Linked DNA regions of Robertmurraya sp. FSL R5-0851. The main gene of each other region encodes a partner of the protein of the gene in region 2 in a complex. Links are inferred from orthologs where the notes say so. Each region holds a gene or a part of one and is shown on either strand. Other genes may lie near its edges. The genes, in order: mecA and clpC.

Region 1 (3,284 bases), 1.2 Mb from region 2 along the record:
TTGTCCCATACAAAAAGGCATTTACTTCAAAGTTTAAATGGAAACTTCTCATATCCATATTAGATGTACCAATAGAAGCAATCTTCTTATCAATAATTAAAATTTTACTATGCATGAAACCTTTTTCGTATTCGAACACTTTGACTCCAGCCTTTAAAAGCTCTGGAAAATAGGAACGGGACGCATGAAAAACTATCCGTTTATCCGGTTTATAAGGAACAAGAATACGTACATCAATCCCACTCAATGCAGCTACTTTTATAGCTGAAAAAATATCTTCATCTGGAATGAAGTAGGGAGAAGCAATCCAAACCGATTCCTTTGCCGATGTAATCATTGCAAAGAAAATTGTTTTAATTACACTATGTTCATTATCAGGACCACCCGCAATTAACTGAACGCCTCCATGAATGTTTTCCTCAAGAACTGGTGAAAGGTATTCAGAATTAAGAAAACTTTGGTTCGTCATATAGTACCAATCTTGAAGGAAAATTAACTGTAGCGTTCTTACTGCTTCTCCTTTTACAAGTAAATGTGTATCTCTCCAAAATCCAAAGGAATCATTCCTGCCTAAATATTCATCACCAATATTTAATCCTCCAACAAACCCAATATTTCCGTCTATAACAATAATTTTACGATGATTTCTAAAGTTAAATTTGCTATTAAGGAAAGGGATATGGACCGGACCAAATGGCACGACCTCTACTCCAGCTTCTTTCAACTCTTGTATGTATGCGCTTGGCAACTTCCACGAACCAACAGCGTCGTAAAGAAAGCGAACTTTCACACCTTCTTTTACCTTTTGGATCAAAACATTCTTAATTTGTTGGCCAATCTTATCATGGCGAACGATATAATATTCCAAATGGATGTGATGCATAGCCTTTTTAAGCTCTTCTAAAATCTCATTAAAGGTGGAATCTCCATTAGATAACACCTTAGTAGATGTGGCAAAAGATATCGGACTATGTCCTATACGATGGGCCAAATGGAACAACCTTTGCTGATCGTCTCCCAGTACTTTTATCTTTTCTTCACTGATAGGGTCTTTTCCCCGTTCGAATTTCAAGTAATTTTGTTGGTCAAGGAAAAATTTACGACGAAACATTCTTTCCTTTCTATGGTTCCTACCAAACAGCAAATAAAAAAAGAAACCTACTAACGGAAAACTTCCTAGTACGATCAACCAAGTTATTGTCTGTGTAGGATGTCTATTTTCTAAAAAAATGACGGCTCCAATAAAAACAACTGATAATGTAGTTAAAATACTAATATATCGGAATAAGCCTTCATACACTCTTCCTTGGAGAAAATAATAAAAAATGGCTAAAACAGCAATAAATAACAGAATTCTAACGAAATTTTTCATAGCTTCCCCCTCTGAACATGCCTTACAATTCCCCAATAAGTAAAAGGGTAAACTCTTTGTCCAAAAAATAAAAAACCGATTTCATTATTGAAATCGGATGATTATTTAAAGTGTCTTCTTATTTCAGAAAAAACATTCTCAGACATAATTAATTTTCCATATTCCTCAACTCGATGAATGGTGATCGCTGTTTCATGTCCATATTCTAATAATAAACTTAAGCTATTATCGATATCCTCTTCATCATACTCTTCTTCGAGAAAATCAACAAATAAATAATATTTTCCTTCGAAGGAGTATAGTTTTGTTGATAAGTCTTCTAAAATATTTCGATTTGATAATGAGATTAAGTCTTCAAAGTCTTTAAAAGCAATAAGGAACTCTAGTGTATCTTCGTATGAATCATCATCATCATCAGTTTTTGTATTAAAATGCTGATCAAGCAATTCCTCAATTCTTTCATCTACAGGAAGATCCTTCAGCTTTTCATCTGTGATAGGAAGTTCAAATTTCTGCCCATCTTTAGATATTTGTGCTTTTGTTACGAGAACCTCAAGACCTTTATCAAGAGCCTGGACCTGGATCCAAAGGGGACCTTCAATCATAAATTCTTCCTCTTGATGAACCTCATCCATCATTTCCCAAAAAAGCTCTTCGCTTTTTTCACGATTATACCAGATCTCATCACGGTCAAATCCTCTTTCTTCAATATCCCCGTATGAAATATAAAACTTGACTGTATTATCATTAATACGTTCGATTTCCAACATTAACCTCTCCCTTCTTGCATTTTTGGAAGGGACTTACCCTCATGCAGAAAAACGATCTAGTCTTTAGTGTTTTCAAAGGCATGTGTTAAACGTATTGTTGCCTCGTATTTATATTTTATGACAAAAATACAATAAAGGGAAATAAAATGTTACACATTTCAAAAAACAAACTAACACCCATAAGTGATACTTTTCTTCCTTCATATTTCTCTATTACAGCTATTTTTAAACCAATAATAGATAAAAAACCTCCGATTTGATTCGAAGGTTTCAATCATTTAGTTAACTAAGCGTTGAGCTTCACGTAATTGAAACGTACGAACTCTTCTTGGTAAGAAACGACGGATTTCATCCTCATTATACCCAACTTGAAGTCTCTTCTCATCAATAATGATCGGTCTACGAAGTAAACCTGGATTATCCTTAATCAACTCAAATAAATCTTGAAGAGGCATAGTCTCTAAATTTACATCTAGCTTTTGGAACGTTTTTGACCTAGTTGAAATAATTTCATCTGTTCCATCTTCAGTCATACGAAGAATCTCTTTAATTTCATCAATAGATAATGGTTCAGAAAAAATGTTTCTCTCTGTATAAGGAATATCATGTTCTTCTAGCCAAATTTTCGCTTTACGGCATGATGTACAACTTGGTGAAGTGTATAATGTTACCATTAACTACTCACACTCCTTTAAAATTAACTTATAAAATCTATATTGGAAGATATTTTGGTCATTTGACATATTATTTAAAATTACTTTAAATTAGTAATTTATATTAATTATTATACATCAAATCTGAGTAAAAAGGTATCCTTTTTTCGAAAGATTTAAATCCCGATAAATACAATAAAATAATTGGCTAGATAGCTTATATACGTAAAAGGAGAGAGAAAAGTTTCATTTTTTTCTTACTTTTTTTAAATAAACAAAAAAGATTTATATGTTTCTACTATATTTACCCGAATTTCAGTTATAGTAAACCTTAATATAATTCTCATTTAGATAATGAAAATGAAAAACAGTTACCTCACGGTGGCAACTGTTTACACTTTTATATATCCTTTAATAGGTCTCCTGTTTCATGTTTTTGATCAAAGCTTAATACCTCTTCTACTGGTTCATAGGATTCTCCATAGAAAT
Region 2 (3,366 bases):
GCATTAGCAAAGACTTCTAACATACAATTAGAAGATAGAGTTTTTCGCTCCCTAGGTGTTCTAACACATAGTAGAATCATTGAAACAAAGGAAGCAGCCAGCTGTTTGTCTGATGTAAGATTAGGGATTGATATGGGCTATATTGAAAACATATCAAAAAATATATTGAATGAATTAATGATATTAACACAGCCAGGATTTCTCCAGCAATATGCGGGAGGACCACTAAGACCCAACGAGCGTGATATTCGTCGCGCCTCTTTAATAAGGGAAAGAATAAAAATGGAAAATTAACCTTAGAGGAGGATGTTCATATGATGTTTGGACGTTTTACAGAGAGAGCTCAAAAGGTACTTGCACTAGCGCAGGAAGAAGCTATTCGTTTAGGTCATAACAATATTGGAACAGAGCATATTTTACTTGGATTGGTAAGAGAAGGCGAAGGTATCGCAGCAAAAGCATTATATGCTTTAGGATTAGGATCAGAGAAAATACAAAAAGAAGTAGAAAATCTGATTGGTAGGGGGCAAGATGCTTCTCAGACCATTCACTATACACCACGAGCAAAAAAGGTGATTGAACTTTCCATGGATGAAGCAAGAAAGCTTGGCCATTCATATGTAGGAACAGAGCATATATTGCTTGGTCTTATTCGTGAAGGTGAAGGGGTAGCAGCGAGGGTATTAAACAATTTAGGCGTAAGCTTAAACAAAGCAAGACAGCAAGTGCTTCAACTGTTAGGTAGCAGTGAGTCAAGCAATCACCAAGGTGGTACGGCAGCTAGTGCGAATACACCTACCTTAGATAGCTTAGCACGTGACTTAACAGCTATTGCTAGAGAAGGAAGTCTTGATCCTGTTATTGGTAGAAGCAAAGAAATTCAACGTGTGATCGAGGTATTAAGCCGACGTACGAAAAATAACCCAGTGTTAATTGGGGAGCCTGGAGTAGGGAAAACGGCTATTGCTGAAGGTTTGGCTCAACAAATTGTAAATAATGAGGTTCCTGAAACATTAAGAGATAAGCGTGTTATGACGCTTGATATGGGTACGGTTGTAGCGGGTACAAAGTATCGAGGTGAGTTTGAGGACCGTTTAAAGAAAGTAATGGATGAGATCCGTCAGGCAGGAAATATCATTTTATTCATCGATGAGTTGCATACACTTATCGGTGCTGGTGGAGCAGAAGGTGCGATTGATGCTTCAAATATCTTAAAGCCTTCATTAGCTCGTGGAGAACTTCAATGTATTGGGGCAACAACCCTTGATGAGTACCGTAAATATATTGAAAAGGATGCCGCTTTAGAAAGACGTTTCCAGCCAATCATGGTAGATGAACCAACAGCGGATGAATCTGTACAAATTTTAAAAGGATTGAGAGATCGTTACGAAGCACATCATAGAGTGTCCATTACGGATGAAGCGATTGAGGCAGCTGTAAAATTGTCAGACCGTTATATTTCGGATCGCTTCCTTCCTGATAAGGCCATTGATTTAATTGATGAAGCAGGATCAAAAGTAAGATTGCGTTCTTACACGACTCCTCCAAACTTAAAGGAGCTTGAAGCCAAGCTTGAAGAAGTTCGCAAGGAAAAGGATGCTGCAGTTCAAAGTCAAGAATTTGAAAAGGCTGCATCTTTACGAGATTCAGAGCAAAGACTTCGTGAACAACTTGAGGAGACAAAGAAAACCTGGAAAGAGAAGCAAGGGAAAGAGAACTCAGAGGTTACGGTCGATGATATTGCTACGGTTGTGGCAAGTTGGACGGGAATTCCTGTTTCACGACTGGCACAAACAGAAACAGATAAGTTATTAAAGCTTGAAGAAATTCTTCATTCTCGTTTAATCGGCCAAGAGGAAGCTGTAAAGGCAATTTCAAAGGCTGTCCGTCGTGCTCGTGCTGGTTTGAAAGATCCAAAGCGCCCTATCGGCTCGTTTATTTTCCTTGGTCCAACAGGTGTTGGTAAAACCGAGCTTGCACGTGCATTAGCAGAAGCGATGTTTGGCGATGAGGACGCAATGATTCGCGTTGATATGTCAGAGTATATGGAAAAACATTCGACTTCCAGACTAGTAGGTTCTCCTCCAGGTTATGTAGGATACGATGAAGGTGGACAATTGACAGAAAAGGTAAGAAGAAAGCCTTACTCTGTTATTTTATTAGATGAAATTGAAAAAGCTCATCCAGATGTATTTAATATTTTGCTCCAAGTACTTGAAGATGGACGTTTAACGGACTCAAAAGGAAGAAGTGTTGACTTCCGAAATACAGTTGTAATTATGACATCTAACGTTGGAGCAGAAGCGTTAAAGCGTAATAAGTATGTTGGATTTAACATTCAAGATGGAGAGCAGGACTTTAAAGATATGAAGGGCAAGGTAATGGAAGAGCTGAAAAAGGCATTCCGTCCAGAGTTCCTAAACCGTATCGATGAGATTATTGTTTTCCATTCATTAGAGAAGAAGCACTTGAAACAGATCGTAACTTTAATGTCTGATCAGCTAATTAAGAGATTAAATGAACAGGATATTACATTAGAGCTAACCGATGCTGCAAAAGAGAAAATTTCTGAAGAAGGATACGACCCTGAATACGGTGCTCGACCTTTAAGAAGAGCGATTCAGAAGCATATTGAAGACCGTCTATCAGAAGAGTTATTAAGAGGTACGGTACTGACAGGACAAAAGGTTGTCATTGATTATGTGGATGGTGATTTTGCTGTTAGGGCAGGAGAACCTATTCATAAATAATCATAAAAATAGGAGCACACGTAAGAGATTACGTGTGCCTTCTATTTTCTTTTGGGAAATACTTATCACTGCAATGGATTTATAACATGTCTTATAATAAGAGAGTATGGCAAGGAAGGTGTAAAGGGGGATATACGTTTGGCAAAAGTAAAAACAAAATTTATGTGTAATGATTGCGGCTATGAATCTCCCAAATGGATGGGGAAATGCCCAGGGTGTGGACAATGGAATACGATGGTGGAAGAGATAGAAAAAAAGGTATCTAATCACCGTGCAACCTTTGCTCATTCAGTAGGTTCAACAACCATGTCTAAAGCAACACCAATTACCTCTATTGAAACGATGACAGAGCCCCGTATACAAACGGACTTGGTTGAGTTAAATCGTGTGTTAGGTGGCGGAATCGTTAAGGGCTCCCTTGTGTTAATAGGCGGTGATCCTGGAATTGGGAAGTCCACTCTGCTTCTGCAGGTTTCCTCTCAACTGGCAAAAAAGCAACATTCCGTTCTTTATATATCAGGGGAAGAATCAATGAGACAAACGAAGCTAAGGGCCGATCGCCTCGGAGTCACATCAGAAAACTTACTCGTCTATTCTGAAACGGACCTAGAAGAGA

The links.
Region 1: the proteins of clpC (region 2) and mecA are in contact, whole or in part, in a solved structure (PDB 3PXG), measured with the Bacillus subtilis proteins. The link is inferred for Robertmurraya sp. FSL R5-0851 from one-to-one orthologs.

The regions. Positions count from the first base shown.
Region 1 is NZ_JBBOOE010000001.1:1,288,932-1,292,215, reverse strand. Bases 307-3,256 are described here. They hold mecA (adaptor protein MecA), read right to left. Parts: upstream 2,140-3,256; coding sequence 1,474-2,139; downstream 307-1,473. Other genes in these bases: MKX65_RS06660 (GNAT family N-acetyltransferase), read right to left, coding at 3,196-3,256; spxA (transcriptional regulator SpxA), read right to left, coding at 2,421-2,816; cls (cardiolipin synthase), read right to left, coding at 307-1,372. Also shown: more of cls, read right to left, coding at 1-306; more of MKX65_RS06660, read right to left, coding at 3,257-3,284. UniProt on the Bacillus subtilis protein: Enables the recognition and targeting of unfolded and aggregated proteins to the ClpC protease or to other proteins involved in proteolysis. Acts negatively in the development of competence by binding ComK and recruiting it to the ClpCP protease.
Region 2 is NZ_JBBOOE010000001.1:103,649-107,014, forward strand. What follows is about bases 1-3,032. They hold clpC (ATP-dependent protease ATP-binding subunit ClpC), read left to right. Parts: upstream 1-314; coding sequence 315-2,750; downstream 2,751-3,032. Other genes in these bases: MKX65_RS00550 (protein arginine kinase), read left to right, coding at 1-294; radA (DNA repair protein RadA), read left to right, coding at 2,889-3,032. Outside these bases: more of radA, read left to right, coding at 3,033-3,366. UniProt on the Bacillus subtilis protein: Competence gene repressor; required for cell growth at high temperature. Negative regulator of comK expression. May interact with MecA to negatively regulate comK.